DNA from 4 places in the Halobacillus sp. BAB-2008 genome. Region 3 is predicted to be linked to each of the others. Evidence: riboswitches for the same ligand, from Rfam matches in the RefSeq annotation. Region 3 holds a riboswitch; each other region holds the start of a gene.

Region 1 (3,922 bases), on a different contig from region 3:
GTCGAAGGAGCAGCGGATGGATGCTTTACGGGAGTTCATCCCGAATGCGAAGAGCTCCGACTGGGACCTCGTCGTTGCCGGCCAGCGTGTCCAGGTAATCAAGGATACGAAGGAAGGCGGCAAAGGAACGCTCCAGTTCGGGACGGAAGTCGTGAACAGTGCGGACGGTTCGATTGCGGCTTTGCTCGGGGCATCCCCGGGGGCGTCGACAGCCGTGCACGTCATGATCGATGTGCTGAACCGCTGCTTCCCTGACCATATCGATCAATGGAAGCCGAAGCTCGCCAAGATGATTCCATCCTACGGCGTATCGCTCGTCGATCACCCGCGGATGATCCAGGATATCCACCGTACGACAGATGAGGCGCTTGGTCTGGCAAAAAAGGAACTGATCTTTAGTTAGGGGTGTATAGAAAGAAGAAAAAATAAGAAGCATATCGTTTTCCAAAAGCAGTCGCCGATCGGGTCGGAGAAGGGGAAAGGTACCCCCTTTTCCCGCCGGCGGATGGAAACAAAGCTTCTTCCTGGACAAGCCTATCGCTGATAGGCTTTTTTCTTTTGTTCATAAAAAGCGACGGCTGCAGCGGCTCCGAGTCCGGCATTCGCTTTGATAAGTTCGATGTTAGCGGCGAGGCTTCTGCCTTCGGTGGCGCGGTTGACGTGATCCAGCAGGAACGGTGTGACGTCCTTGCCTGTGATGCTCTGCTGCTTCGCTTCAACGAGCGCCGCTTCGATAACGCCCGTCACGTAGGACGCATCAAGGGCGTGACCGGAAGGGATCGGGTTGGCGATGACGGCTCCTCCTTGAAGACCGAGCTCCCATTTCGTATGAAGGATGCGCCCGATTTCCTCTGCGTCATCGACGCGGAAATGGACGGCAAACTCGGATGTGCGCGTGAAGAAGGCAGGAAGGGAGTCGGTCTGATACCCCATCACTGGTACTCCTTTCGTTTCCAGATACTCGAGGGTCAGGCCGAGGTCGAGGATCGATTTCGCACCGGCACAGATGACTGCGACGTTCGTCCTGGCGAGCTCCTCCAGGTCTGCCGATATGTCCATCGTCGTTTCGGCCCCGCGGTGGACGCCGCCGATGCCGCCGGTCACGAACAGGCGGATGCCGGCGAGGTCGGCACAAATCATCGTTGCGGCTACCGTCGTCGCACCGGAGCGGCCGGTCGCAAGCAGATACGGGAGGTCTTTACGGGAAGCTTTGGTGATATCATCCCTTGAGGCGAGCGCTGTCAATTCTTCCGCTGTCAGTCCGATTTTGATCCGGCCGTCAAGGATGGCGATCGTCGCCGGGACGGCTCCGTTATCCCGGATGATCCGCTCGACTTCCTTCGCCGTTTCGATGTTTTCAGGATACGGCATACCGTGGGAGATGATGGTGGATTCGAGGGCGACGACAGGCTTTCCTGTTTCCAAAGCTTCGTTCACTTCTTGTGATAGGGAGAGATAGGGATTGAGATTCATAGGAACTCCTCCTGTTTTTTTAATAGATGGGTCGTCAAATCGGAATGGACGGTCGCTGTCGTCTGGACGCAGAGGGCGGCGCTCTTCAGTCCGGCATGGACGGCTTCGGACAGTGGACTGCCGTCGAGCCAGGCGTGCAGCACAGCAGCGGAGAATGCATCTCCGGCGCCGGTGACGTCTACGGTCGTGTCGAGGGCAGGGGCGGGATAGTGGCGGATGCTGCCGCCGCTTTCCCCGACCATGACACCCCGCTTGCCCCACGTCACCGTGACATAGCGGACACCGCAGGCGAGCCAGTGTTCAACGGCGTCTTTCCACTGGGCTTCGTTTTGAATGGGAATGTCGAAGTGTGCGGCGCTTTCTTCGACGTTCGTCATCAGCCACGTCAGGCCGCTGATATCCGAGGGCAGCCGCTTCATTTTCGGTATCGAGACGGTGATGAAGGCGACCGGCGTGTGGTCGGCGGCTGCTTCCTTAAGCAGGAAGGCGAGCGTCTCCTGCGGGCAGTTCAAATCGGCGATGACGCATTCGGCCTGCTTCCATTTCTTCTCGTGACGACGGATCTCCTCCGGAAGAACAGCGTCGTAAATAGCCATATCGGCGAAGGCCATCGTCATTTCTCCATGCTCGTCGAGGACAGCGGTGTACGTGCCTGTGTTCCGGTCCGGCAGATGGAGGACGCCGTCCATTATGATATACTCGGCAGAGGCGCGGGCGATGATTTCCCAGTCGGCATCTCTGCCGGCAGCAGTGATGAGTGTCGGCCGGTTTCCGAGGCGCCCGAGGTTTTCTGCGATGTTTCTGGCGACGCCGCCGGCGCTTGCGGTCGACCGCACCGGATTCGATGTCTTATAGTCGAAGCGCTCCAGGCAGTGATACTTGCGGTCGACGTTGGCGGCACCGATGCAGAGGACAGGACGGGAATGATTCAGGACATAGGCGCGGCCGAGCAGAATGTTTTTCTGTACAAGCTGGGAGATGACGTTGGCGACGGTGGACCGGGACAAGGCGAGGATTTGGGAGAGGTCGTGTTGGGAAATATACGGGTTATTTGCAATCTGTTCATAGACCTGACGTTCGCGGTCGGTCAGTTTGTTTGGTAACATAGACAGCCCTCCGGACAAATGTTTGATTCATGGAACATATGTTTAAAGTAGCTGAATTGGAAAAAGTTAGCAATAAAACAGAGACAGGTCGTACGTCCGACTTATCGACAAAATTTTCCGACAACGGGTTGCCAATCGTTTGGGAATTGCTGTATAGTGGGGCTAACAACTTCATAGATAAACGTTCTTATCGAGAAAGGTGGAGGGACTGGCCCTTTGAAGCCTTAGCAGCAGACTCCTGACGGGTACTGTGCTAATTCCAGAAGCGTACGTGCTTGCAGATGAGAAGAGGTTAGATACGCAGGTAATCCGCTCTTCTTATGGTGAGAAGTGTGGATTTTTTTAATTTCAACGGAAGAAGGATGATAGAGATGACGAATTCAACCATCAAACGAGCTCCATTCAAAGGCGATCATGTCGGGAGCTTCCTGAGACCCGAGCGTTTGAAGGAAGCGCGCCGGCAGAAAGCGGAGGAGACGATTTCCCAAGAAGAGCTGCGCCGGATCGAAGACGAAGAGATAACGAAGCTTGTCGCGAAACAGAAAGAGGCAGGACTTCCTGCCGTGACAGACGGGGATTTCCGTCGCAGCTGGTGGCACTTCGATTTCCTTGAAGGACTCGATGGAGTGGAAGGCTACGACAAGGAGAAGGGACTTCAGTTCGACGGGGTGGAGACGAAGGCGCGCGGTGTCAAAGTGACTGGAAAGGTCGGGTTCACGGATCATCCGGCGATCAGGGACTTCCGTTTCCTGAAAGAGATCGCCGGCGATTCCGTCGCAAAGCTGACGATTCCGAGCCCTAACATGCTGCTGTTCCGTGCCGACATCGACAGGGAGATCTACCCGACGGATGAAGCGCTGCTCGCGGATTTGGTGGATGCGTACCAAGGATTCATCCAGCGGATTTACGAAGAAGGGTGCCGCTACCTGCAGCTCGATGATACCGCCTGGGCAAGCTTTTTCTCGGAAAAAGGCAGAGAAGCGATTGCTGCGGAAGGCCGCGATCCGGAACGTGCCGCTACCCTGTGTGCCCGTTCGATCAACGAATCGATTGCAGAGCGTCCGGAAGACCTGTTGATCACGATGCACATCTGCCGCGGAAACTTCCGTTCGACCTTCATGACGACAGGGAGCTATGAAGCGCTGTCGGAGACGATCTTCGACGGTTTGGACGTCGACGGCTTGTTCCTGGAATTCGATGATGAACGCTCCGGCGGCTTCGAACCGCTCCGTCACGTCAACCGCCCGGATCTGTCGGTCGTCCTCGGCCTGATTACATCGAAGACCGGCGAACTGGAAGACCCGGACCGCATCAAAGCCCGGATCTTAGAGGCATCCGACTAT
Region 2 (3,922 bases), on a different contig from region 3:
TGCAGAGCTGTATTGGATTCGTAATTTCCTCCATTGAATGCGGGATCGGAGCATATGGCTTTTGATCCTATGTGGTTGAAGGCAATCCCGTAATCGCTCAAATAAGGAGTGGCTGCGAGAATAAACAGCTTCTTCATAAAGGTCGGGTACAGCAGACCCCATTCATATGCCTGCATACCGCCCAGTGATCCCCCGACGACTGCCTCTAACTGCTGAATACCCAGTCTTCTAAGCGCTTCAAATTGGGCGTTAACCATGTCCCGGATGGTAACAGGTGGGAATGTTTGTTTGTATTCCTTACCGGTGTCAGGGTTTATGCTCGCGGGTCCTGTAGAACCGTGACAGCCGCCGAGCACGTTGAAGGTAATGACTTGATAGTGTTTCGTATCGATGGGACAGTCGTCTCCGATCAAGCCAGCCCACCAGCCAGGTTCTTCCTTTGATCCGACTGCCAATTGGTTTCCCGTCAACGCATGGCAGACTAAAATGACAGGAGCATCCGCTTTACCATAACGCTCGTAAGCGAGTTCTACATCAGTCAGCCGATCTCCTGACTCTAATTCCAAAGGACCAATGGAAAGGACTGGACTTTCTGTTTCCTGGCTGACTGGGTTTTTCAATGACATGAACGAATTCTCCTTTCCGTAATGCTTTCGATTAGACCGATTGTAGAGAGGAGGAGATGCTTTTTCCTGTACGAACCGCTACGACAGCGTCATATATTCGTATACCGGAAATCGTGGTTTCCTCATCCTCCGCTATTGCCTCATTAATCCACAAAATTCCGTGCGGCTGCTGCTCGATAATCGGTTCATCTGTGTTCAACCGGTCAAAATGAAGGATATCCACATAAGTAGGTGCCTCTTCTTCTGAGGATAGATCCACAATCGTATAGCCGAGTTGAGCAAGTCTGTTTACATCCTCCGGAGAAGGACTTGTGGTAAACCCGATCGTTCTTTTCCTCAGTTGGCCTTCTGAACGATCCAAGGATGATTGTAGAATCGGCAGTGCTGGATGGTTCCTGTTTTTACTTGCCGACCCAGCACCTGTAGCTTGGCGGATGGCAGCATCCAATTCATCAATCAAGTCATCAACCGACTCCAGGCCTACAGACAGACGCACGAGCTCCTCGGTGACGCCCGATTTCTTCAGGTCATGCTCGTTCAACTGTTGGTGTGTGGTGGATGCGGGATGAATAATTAACGATTTTGCATCGCCGACGTTAGCTACATGGGACCACAATCCGATGTTGTCTATCAGTGTACGACCAGCTTCCCTGCCGCCTGAAATACCAAAAACGACGATGGAGCCGTGGCCGTAATGGAAGTACTTCTCAGCAAGGGGGTGGGTAGGATGATCGGGTAATCCCGGATAACGCACCCACTCGACTCCTTCATGTTTTTCTAAATACCTGGCAATCTCGAGTGCCTGATCCGCATGCTTTTTAATTCGGAGATGCAGCGTCTCCAACCCTTGCAGCAACAGGAAAGCATTTTGCGGGCTTAGGCATGCCCCGATATCCCGGAGAAGTTGGACGCGGAGTTTAACCGCGTAGGCTGCGGGACCGAGATCGGCGTAGCGGATTCCATTGTAGCTCTCATCCGGAGTTGTAAATCCAGGGAACTTCTCGTGGTCCCAGTTAAAACGGCCGCTGTCAATGACGACACCGCCAATCGTCGTGCCGTGTCCCCCGATCCATTTCGTAGCGGAGTGGACGACGATATCCGCGCCCCATGCGAAAGGTTGGCATACATAAGGGGTGGCAAAGGTGTTATCGATAATAAGTGGGATGTGATGACTGTGGGCTACAGCTGCCACTTTCTCGATATCGAGAACATCCAGACTCGGATTTCCAATCGTTTCCGCGAAAATTGCCTTTGTATTTGAGGTAATGGCTGCTTGGAAGTCGTCATGGCTGCTGCCTTCAATGAAACGAACATGGATTCCATACCTCGGAAGGGTATGGACGAAGAGGTTGTATGTGCCGCCGTAAAGGTTGGAGGAAGCAACGATTTCATCTCCGGCTCCTGCAATATTCAAAATGGCGAGTGTGATCGCTGACATTCCGGAAGAAGTAGCTACAGCTGCGGCTCCGTCTTCCAATAAAGCCATCCGCTGCTCGAAAGCATCCACGGTCGGGTTCATGATCCGCGTATAAATGTTTCCCGGTTCTGCAAGGGCGAACAGGTTCTGAGCGTGGTCTGTGTCTCGGAAGACATAAGAGGTCGTTTGATAAATCGGCACTGCGCGGGAACCGGTAGCCGGGTCTGGCTCCTGTCCGCCGTGTAACAACAAAGTCTCTGGACCGTACGGGTGGTTAGGGAAAGTCATCAATCATTCTCCTCCTTGGATTGTTGTTCCTAGGAACCTCTACCTTGGTGGCGGAAGGCAAACGAAAAGCCCTCTTCTGTAAGAAAGAAGAGGGCTGTATGTACGGATTACCTCCCCTTATCTTTCAGATCACCGGATCTGTAGGATTTAGCACCTTTTCAAGTCTATGCTTGATGGTTGCCGGGCGTCGTAGGGCCTAGTCCCTCTGCCGCTCTCGATAAGAGTGTATTCGATTAGTCTGACTTGTTTGAAATTATATACGTGTGCCTGTGCAATGTCAAACCCTTTCTCTGAGGCCTTTGATGTTTGAGTATGCATCCAGCTGGGAATGCTCTTACTACATTCAAAAATAGTAGAGGAGTGAAGATAGAATGAAAGAATATAGTGTAGTCCCAAATAAAGACGTAACAGGCTGGTTTGTTAAAATCGAAGACGTGGCTCCGACAAATCTTTACGATGAACGTGATACTGCCATCGAAAAGGCTGAAGAAATGGCGAAAGGAAATTCACCAAGCAAGCTTTCCATTATGAATCAGAATCACGAAGTAGAAGAAGAGCGCACGTACTAATACATGACTCCCGGAAACGGGAGTTTTTTTATGTTATGAATCTGGTAGAGTGGAAGCAGGATTAGTAGCAAAGAAGAGGGGATCTTTATGGACAATCGCTATGATGTGGTCATTACAGGTGCACGGGTGGCAGGCGCGAGTTTAGCAGTTCTGCTTGGAAAACTCGGAAAAAAAGTACTTCTTATAGATAAAGCTCCTTTCCCGAGTGATACGTTATCAACTCATTATATGTCGCATACCGGTTACTTAGAAGAACTCGGCATTTTAGACAAATTGCTGGCTGGCGGCCTGCGGAAGGTGGATCGGATGAGGACACATATCGGTTCCAGTTACATAGATGGCCCGAGGTCTGCCTACACGGTCATACCAAAGCGTGACCGCCTGGATATGCTTCTTATAGAACGCACCTTCCTGTACGAGGGAGTAACCTTTCTTTCAGAGACAGCTGTGCGGGAGGTTTTGTGGGATCAAGACCGCATGGTAGGGGTGAGGATAAAAGGGAAAGGGAGAGAGAAAGAGGTGTATGGTGATTTAATTGTCGGAGCAGATGGTAAACATTCGACGATCGCCCGCCAGGCAGGTGCGGAAGTGTATCACGATACACCGCCTCTCAGACCAGTGCTGTACGGATATTTTGAGGGAATTCCCCCTTTGGAAACGCCTACTACGGAAATATTTCTTCATGAAGGAAGAATCGGCTTTTTGTTCCCAATGGAACAAGGAAGAGATTGTATCGGTCTTGAGGTTCATCCGGATGAGTTTAAAACTATGATGAAAGATTCCCCCGAAGCGTTTGTCCGTATGTACAAGCAGCTGTATGGAATGGAAAAGCGGTTGGAGAATGCCCGTTTGCAAGGAAGTATCATCGGGACCTCAGGGGTGCCTAACTTTTTCCGTAAACCTTATGGAAACGGATGGGCCCTGATCGGCGATGCAGGTCACAGTAAAGACCCAAGTACAGGACTTGGGATTAATGATGCTTTCATGCAGGCGTTTCTGCTCGCAGATGCGTGCATGCGGAT
Region 3 (3,922 bases):
GAGGTTCAGTTCTTCGAAGCAGCGATCAATACCATAGGAGTAGAGGAGGGTGCCCATAGCACCATCACCGATCAATGTTTTGTTCTGTAATGCTTCACGTAAGTTCATGGCTCGGCCTCCCATTCGTAGTAAATGCATATGGTTGAATCTGTTTGAGTGCTTGATAGAAATCAGTCAGCAGCTCTTCCGGGTTTTCCAATCCGACGGATAGGCGGAGCAGTCCATCGGTGATGCCGCGCTTTTCCCGTTCTGCTTTCGGCATGGCAGCATGAGACATGCGTGCAGGATAGGAGAGAATTGATTCTACTGCTCCGAGACTCACCGCAAAGACAGGGATTTGTACCGCTTTGGTGAATTGTCGGACCGCATCTTCATCTCTTAATCGAAAAGAAAGTACCGCTCCCGCACCATCCGCTTGGTAGGAGTGGGTGGAACTGCCCGGATGACAGGAGAACCCTGGATAGTACACTTCTTCAATCAACGGATGCTTCTGCAGCTGCTCTGCAATTAGTTCCGCCGAGCGGGAAGACTGGGTGAGTCGTGTGTGCAGCGTCTTAAGGCCGCGAAGCACGAGCCAACAATCGTGTGCGCCCAAGATCGATCCGAATGAATTCTGCAAAAATCCTAAACGTTCAGCAATTTCAGGGCAGCCGGTAACAGCGAGACCAGCTACGACGTCACTGTGGCCTGCAATAAATTTTGTAGCGCTGTGAAGGACAAGATCGGCACCTAATTCTAACGGCCGCTGGAGGGCCGGTGTCATGAAGGTGTTGTCTACAAACGTCCAACATTCATTGGCTTTTGCGAGCTTCGTTACCGCCTGTATATCAGTGATCTTTAAGGTGGGATTGGATGGTGTCTCAATATAAAGAACCTTCGTGTTCGGTTGGATGGCTCGTGCCACTGCATCCAAGTCTGTCATATCGACAAATGTGTGATCGATCCCAAATCGATCGAGCACGTTGGTGACCATGCGGAACGTACCCCCGTACACATCTTCTGTAATGACGATGTGATCCCCTTGCGATAAAAGCATGAAAGAGGTGGAAATAGCGGCCATGCCGGATGCGAAGGCGAAGCCGTGGGTGCCGCTCTCCAGCCCGGCGATCGTGTCTTCCAAGGCTTTTCGTGTCGGATTGCCGGAACGACTGTAATCATAGTCGCCCGGTTGATCGAAATCCTGCTGGTGGAACGTGGATGCTTGGTTAATTGGAACACTGACGGCACCTGTCTGCGGATCAAATTTATAATCGCTGTGCAGTAGACGGGTTTGAATGGAATGGTCGGTCATTGTGCAATCTCCTCCTTCAGTAAGCTGCTCAAGGTCTGTTCCAAATCTTCCAGTAAATCATCGATGTGCTCAATTCCTACAGAGAACCGAAGCAGACGGTTGCATACTCCGTATCCCGTGCGGATTTCTTCCGGTATATCCGCATGCGTTTGTGTAGCCGGATACGTAATAAAGCTTTCAACCCCCCCGAGACTTTCTGCAAAACATATCAAGTTCAGGCTGCGCAGAAACGGGTCGATCCACTGCTCATGCTGCAGACGGAAAGAAATCATTCCGCCTCGCCCCGGATAGAAGACGTCTGTTACCGCAGGGTGCTCTTTTAAATAATCCACAACGGCTTTCGCGTTTGTTTCATGCTGCCTCATTCGCAGCGGAAGGGTCTTCATTCCGCGCATAAGCAGCCACGAATCAAGTGGGGAAAGGACGGCGCCGGATGTATTCTGATGGAACTCCAGCGTTTCGTTGACCTGTTTTCCTTTACTGACAAGAATACCTGCAAGTACGTCGTTGTGACCCGCAAGATATTTGGTTGCGCTGTGGATGACGACATCCGCCCCTTCTTCCAGCGGTTTTTGCAGGACGGGAGTATAGAGCGTGTTATCGACAAGCAAAAGCAGGTCGTGTGCTTTTGCCAGTTTAGATACCTCTCGGATATCTGTTGTATGCATTAGTGGATTTGTCGGTGTTTCAATGTAAATGGCTTTGGTCTGATCGTTGATGTAAGCAGTCAAATTATCCAGCTCTTTGCTGTCACAGTAGTGGAAATTCAGGCCGTAGCGTTCTTTCATATGCTCGAAGAGTCGGTATGTCCCGCCGTATAGATCTTCTGAAACGATAATTTCGTCCCCTTGCTTAAATAGAGAAAGGGCCGTTTGGATGGCAGCCATTCCGGAACTGAAGGCGAACCCGGCTTCGCCGCCTTCGATATCAGCAATGGACTTCTCCAGAGCCTGCCTGGTCGGGTTTCCTGTCCGGGTATAATCGAAGCCTGTGGATTCCCCTAAGCCGGGATGACGGTATGCGGTAGAGAAATAAACAGGGGGATTTATCGCGCCTGTGGGCTCTTCTTTCTGGTTTCCAGTTTGGACGAATTTAGTATCAGTGTGCGGACACATGTGAACATTCCTCATTTCTAGTAATCTTGTATATAAATAAAAAAAGCCTTCTTAGATAAGAAGACTTTGACGTTTCCGTTCTTCTTCTTATCTTCCAAGTTGAATAGACAACTTGCTGGAGTTAGCACCTTTCTGGTTAGACCAGGGGTTGCTGAGGCTTCACAGGGCCAGTCCCTCTGCCTCTCTTGATAAGAGATTCAATTGTATAAATGTAAATGTTGTTGACTACTTTACACTACTCAGAAACTTTTGACAATATACCTTGTAGAAATTTTTTACTTTTATCCGTATTTTTCTTGGTGTCTCCTTTTTTGCTTCAGATACTCTTCATCTTCACGCACCAGCTTCCATTTTTCTTCAAAGATGCGTGCCGATTCCGCTTTTTCTTCATCGATCTGCCGTTCGTTCACCTTACCGTCATCGCCGTACTTTTTTCCGCCTTTATAATTGGCGTATCGTCTGGAGCGTGTGTATCCCATCTGGAGGAATTTACGGGCCATATCCATACCTACAATATCTTCTGCTTTCTTATATTCAAGGAATTGCTCATATATCTTCTCGGAAGATTCTTTAGCAATTTCCGGTGTTTTGAATCGCCAATTCGGCAGGATCTCACTCTTGTAAGGCTCGACAAGGAGGACCCCCTGCTCTCCTTTACCGACCCGGTACTTTTCCGGGTTTTCTTTGAAATTGATATGGTCGAAATCAAGATCGTAGTCAAACGCCATTATGTTCCTCCTCTGCATCTGTATTTTCCACCCCGAACATATTTAAGCCGAGATCTTTGGACAATTTTTTGATTAAGGCTCCGCCGGCTGTGCTGTTCCCCTTCTTATCAATGGCAGGCCCGACGACACCGATTCCCATCCGGCCGGGGACGGAACCGATGATGCTGCCGGATACACCGCTTTTGCAGGGGAACCCTGCTTCTACTGCATAGTGGCCGGATGAATTGTACATGCCGGAAGTCATCATGATCGCCTTCACAGTCCGAAGATGGTGGGGTGGGATCAGCCGCTCTCCGCTTGCGGGGTCTTCGCCGCCTTTTGCCAGAAAGAGTCCTACCTTCGCGAAGTCTGTACAGCACATCATGACTGCATTCATTCGGAAGTAAAGGTCGAGTGCTTCTTCTACATCTGTCACGAGTGTCCCGTTGCTTTGCATAAAGTATGCGAGAGATCGGTTTCTTGCTCCGTTGCCTATTTCTGCTTCGTAGACTTCTTCACTCATCTCCAGCTGATCATTACTTGTGATGCGGCGAAGGAAAGTAAGGTACCGGTCGAAGCGGGTTTCCGTATTCTGCCCCTTAATGAGAGAGGCGACAGCAATAGCTCCTGCGTTGATCATTGGATTAAACGGTTTGTGGTTCACATGTGATTCCAGTTGACTGATCGAGTTGAAGAAATCACCCATCGGTTCCATTCCTACGGTTTGGAAGACGCGGTCTTTCCCGAAATCCTGGAGGGCAAGCATGAGGCCGATGATTTTGGAAGTGCTCTGCATAGGAATGTGCTGA
Region 4 (3,922 bases), on a different contig from region 3:
CGTTGTAACGGATCAGCTCTACAAGTCCTCCGAGCAAAATAGCGATCATAGACAACTCCTGCATGTTAGCGAAGCCGTCTCCGATCAGGTTAATCAGTTCCATCCCCGAGAATTTACCGAGAATCAAACCGACAATTCCGGCTGCTACCGTTCCGCCGATCAGAACGAATATGACGTTTACCCCAAGGATGGCGAACAGGAGCACTCCGAGATATGGAATGACTTCAAGGAAATTATACGAGTATGTTTCCCCAAGATCTGCACTCGCACTGGCTGTCCATACTGCAAAAATAACCGCTGTTACTATGGCAGCCGGAAGAACGATAAAGAAGTTCGCCTTGAACTTTTCTTTCATTTCCGTGCCTTGTGTTCGAACAGCTGCAATGGTTGTATCAGAAATGATGGAGAGGTTGTCCCCGAACATAGCCCCACTTACAATGGCTCCCATAATCAGCGCCACACCAATATCTGTTTGTTCTGCGACACCAAGTCCGATCGGGGCTAAAGCTACAACTGTCCCTGTGGAAGTACCCATGGAAATGGATATGAAACACCCAATGACGAACAGGCCGACGACCATCCATCCACCAGGCAGGTAGCTCAGGCCAAGGTTGACGGTGGAATCTACAGCCCCCATTCCCTGTGCGACGGAAGCAAATGCTCCCGCGAGCAGGAAGATCACAACCATCAAGATGATATTCGGGTGTCCTCCCCCTTTGGAGAGTGTCATGATTTTCGTTTCAAAATCTGTTTTTCGATCCATAAGCAGCGCTACCAGTATAGCTGCAAACAGAGCGACGAGTACAGGCATTTTGTAGAAGTCACCTGTCACGATCCCTGAACCAATGAACAATACAATAAATACTACAAATGGAATAAGTGCAAAAATATTTGCTTTCGGTTTTGTCATCTTTTCTGCCTCCTTCTTGGTGAACTCATGAATGTTTCTGTGATACAGACAAGACCAGGCCAAACAAATAAAAAAGAAGCCCTCTTTAGGATAAGAAGGCTTCTTTGTTTCCGTCCCCTCTTATCTGTCAGGTCTAAAACCTGCTGGATTTAGCACCGGCCAACTGTGTTGGTGGTTGCTGAAGCTTCTTAGGACCAGTTCCTCCACTTCTCTTGATAAGAACTATTCAATTGAGTCTCTCGTTACTTTACATCATTTTTTTCTCTCTGACAAGAGAAAAACTTGGAATGTTACTTTTTATCATACTCTCCGATAATGTCCACGGCTTTGGCTGCCAGAGAAGGGTCTACAGCCTCATCGAAATCTACATCGCCGATGATGGCACCATTGGAGTTGTAAAAGTCGAACTGATCTTTAATATCCTCCACGAACATACTGCCGTCCGGATCCAGTCCTGTCACGCCGACTTTCTTCCATATTTCAGGATCCTTCAAAGCGGTGTGTTTTGTCATGATATCAATGACTTCATCAAGCCCCTCGCCGTGAAGAAATGCATCGTTGTAATCGCGTACCCCCTTCAAATAAGCAGCCATGAAGCGGAGCGATACGTCTGTTTCTTCTTCAACAAATTCCGGTGAGCCTAGAACCATCGCGATTTGTGCTTCTGGAGCATAATCCGTAGCATCACCGAACCGCACATGTAACCCCTGCGATTCTCCCTGTGTTATCAAAGGCTCTATCTGCAGGGCAGCATCTATGGATTTATTCCCCATCGCGGCCAACATATTACCGAAATCCGACATTAAGACGACCTCTACGTCCTTCTCAGTCAAGCCGGCATGCTTCAGCATTTCATGGAAGATGTAATCATCCACGGCATTCTTTGAAGATACAGCAATCCGTTTTCCTTTAAAATCGGCATACTCCTTGATTTCATCCTGAAGGTCTTCTCTAATAACAAAACTGAAGTAGGAATTGCCATCGAAATAGTGCCCTTTATCAGCGATGATCTTCACATCGATTCCCTGAGCGATCGCATTGAAGAACGAAGCGGTGGAGACTCCGCCGGCGATGTCCACTTCACCGGAAGCAAGCGCCGGCAGCATATCATCACTGTTGGCGAATGTCGTAAATTCAATGTCTATGTTATAGTCATCGAAATATCCTTTCTCTTTCGCGATGTAAAATCCTGCACCGGACGCCGCACCGTCCTCTGCAATAACTACCTTCTGACGCTTCTCAAGCGGAGCCAGATCGCCGGATACGGTTTCTTTCTGCTTTCCTTGTTCAGACTCCTTATCACTGCAGCCTGCTGCTATACCCAAAAATAAAAAAAGAGAGATAAAGATCCATAATGATTTACGCATGGGATGTTTCCCCTTTCTTAAATCCTTGATCGTTGCACTTCTTCCTGAAGATGATTCCAGACCTCCACGAATTGTTCCGCCATGACAGGGTCAGCCCTGACCTGCTCCATATTTCTTGGTCTGGGGAGCTCGATTCGTTTTTCCTTTACAATCCTCCCCGGCTGGGCACTCATCAAGAGAATCCGGTCGCTGAGCAGGAGTGCTTCATCGATACTATGTGTAATGAAGAGGACCGTTTTTTTCGTTTCGGCCCAGATGTTGAGTAATTCTTCCTGCAGGATGAATTTATTCTGTTCATCCAATGCTGCGAACGGTTCATCCATCAACAATATTTCCGGGTCATTTGCGAATGCTCTGGCAATGCTCACCCGTTGTTTCATTCCTCCGGAAAGCTCTCTAGGGTAAAGCTTGGCGAAACGCTCCAGCCCTACTTTTTCTAAATAATACGCGGTCCGTTCCTTGATGACCGCCGCTGGTACACGACGCATTTTCAAACCAAAACTGACGTTACCCTCCACGGTCAGCCACGGAATCACCCCCCGTTCCTGGAAGACCATCGACTGAAGTGGCCGGTCTTCCTTTGCTCTTGCGATGGTGAATGACCCGGAACTCGGTGTTTCCAAATCGGCTAGAATTCTGAGCAGTGTCGTTTTTCCGCACCCGCTCGGTCCGACTAAACAGACGAACTCTCCATCGGCAATATCCAGATTGATTCCTTCCAATGCTGTGACTCTGCTTTCCTTTTTATAAAATACTTTCGTCAAATCCCTGATGGAAATTTTCGCATCCATTCCACCTTCCCCTTTCTCCTTCATCAACGCCAAGGGAGTAATTTACTTTGCAGTCCTCTCAAGATTAATGAGAATAAATAGCCGAAGAACGAGATGAGTACGAGCCCTACAAACATTTCTTTCAACATGAATGCCTTATAGGAGGTCCAGATTAAGTAGCCGATACCGGAATTCGCTCCCATCATTTCCGCTGCCACTATCGTAAGTAAGGCGATCGCCTGCCCCATTTGAATCCCTTCAAGCATGACCGGTAAGGAACCCGGGAGAGCGATTTTGAAGAAAAACTGTTTCGAATCTGCTCCGTAATTCTTTGCTACGTCCAAATATATTCTGTCGATGTTGATGACACCGGCAACTGTATTGATGACTACCGGAAAGAAGACACTTCCTGCGATCGTCACCACCTTGGAAACTTCCCCTACTCCGAACAGAATGATGATGATCGGCAGGAGAGCAAGTGTTGGAATCGGCATGAGAGCCATGATCAAAGGCGACAGGAAATGCCGGATTGGACCATACAAACCCATCAGCAGTCCGATTGCAATAGCAGGGATCACTCCGAGAAGGAATCCTGCAAAAATACGATATAATGAGATTCCAACATGGCTGAACAGTTCTCCGCTCCCTGCCATCAACCAAAAGGTTCCCACGATTTGCGTAGGAGGCGGGAAAAAACGGGCATCCATCAAGCCTGTACGGGACAAGATTTCCCAAAGCAACAGAATAAACACCGGGGAAGCTATGGTAAGTGTTTGTTTGAACCGTTGACGTATACGCCTTTTTCTCCATTCTTGCTGTTCATTGAGCAAAGGATCCTGTGCAGCAATCCTTTCCGATTCTTTCATGTGCCACCA

What was found. Region 3 has a riboswitch for S-adenosylmethionine ahead of D479_RS06195 (methionine biosynthesis PLP-dependent protein). Riboswitches for the same ligand answer to the same signal wherever they lie in the genome.
Region 1: linked by a shared signal. The riboswitch ahead of D479_RS04835 (5-methyltetrahydropteroyltriglutamate--homocysteine S-methyltransferase) and the one ahead of D479_RS06195 (methionine biosynthesis PLP-dependent protein) in region 3 are both predicted to bind S-adenosylmethionine.
Region 2: linked by a shared signal. The riboswitch ahead of D479_RS03515 (O-acetylhomoserine aminocarboxypropyltransferase/cysteine synthase family protein) and the one ahead of D479_RS06195 (methionine biosynthesis PLP-dependent protein) in region 3 are both predicted to bind S-adenosylmethionine.
Region 4: linked by a shared signal. The riboswitch ahead of D479_RS17850 (Na+/H+ antiporter NhaC family protein) and the one ahead of D479_RS06195 (methionine biosynthesis PLP-dependent protein) in region 3 are both predicted to bind S-adenosylmethionine.

The regions. Positions count from the first base shown of each region.
Region 1 covers NZ_ANPF01000017.1:9,730-13,651, reverse strand. The annotation lists gene D479_RS04850 (malate:quinone oxidoreductase) at 1-403, shown strand, start outside; gene D479_RS04845 (pseudouridine-5'-phosphate glycosidase) at 535-1,473, opposite strand; gene D479_RS04840 (PfkB family carbohydrate kinase) at 1,470-2,579, opposite strand; SAM riboswitch class I at 2,764-2,867, shown strand; gene D479_RS04835 (5-methyltetrahydropteroyltriglutamate--homocysteine S-methyltransferase) at 2,951-3,922, shown strand, end outside.
Region 2 covers NZ_ANPF01000011.1:6,715-10,636, reverse strand. The annotation lists gene D479_RS03520 (homoserine O-acetyltransferase) at 1-626, opposite strand, end outside; gene D479_RS03515 (O-acetylhomoserine aminocarboxypropyltransferase/cysteine synthase family protein) at 658-2,331, opposite strand; SAM riboswitch class I at 2,446-2,555, opposite strand; gene D479_RS03510 (DUF2188 domain-containing protein) at 2,703-2,900, shown strand; gene D479_RS03505 (NAD(P)/FAD-dependent oxidoreductase) at 2,988-3,922, shown strand, end outside.
Region 3 covers NZ_ANPF01000023.1:6,317-10,238, reverse strand. The annotation lists gene D479_RS06205 (bifunctional homocysteine S-methyltransferase/methylenetetrahydrofolate reductase) at 1-108, opposite strand, end outside; gene metC (cystathionine beta-lyase) at 95-1,291, opposite strand; gene D479_RS06195 (methionine biosynthesis PLP-dependent protein) at 1,288-2,421, opposite strand; SAM riboswitch class I at 2,491-2,601, opposite strand; gene D479_RS06190 (DUF4385 domain-containing protein) at 2,688-3,134, opposite strand; gene glsA (glutaminase A) at 3,124-3,922, opposite strand, start outside.
Region 4 covers NZ_ANPF01000088.1:3,914-7,835, reverse strand. The annotation lists gene D479_RS17850 (Na+/H+ antiporter NhaC family protein) at 1-910, opposite strand, end outside; SAM riboswitch class I at 1,028-1,132, opposite strand; gene D479_RS17845 (ABC transporter substrate-binding protein) at 1,201-2,277, opposite strand; gene D479_RS17840 (ABC transporter ATP-binding protein) at 2,295-3,068, opposite strand; gene D479_RS17835 (ABC transporter permease) at 3,092-3,913, opposite strand.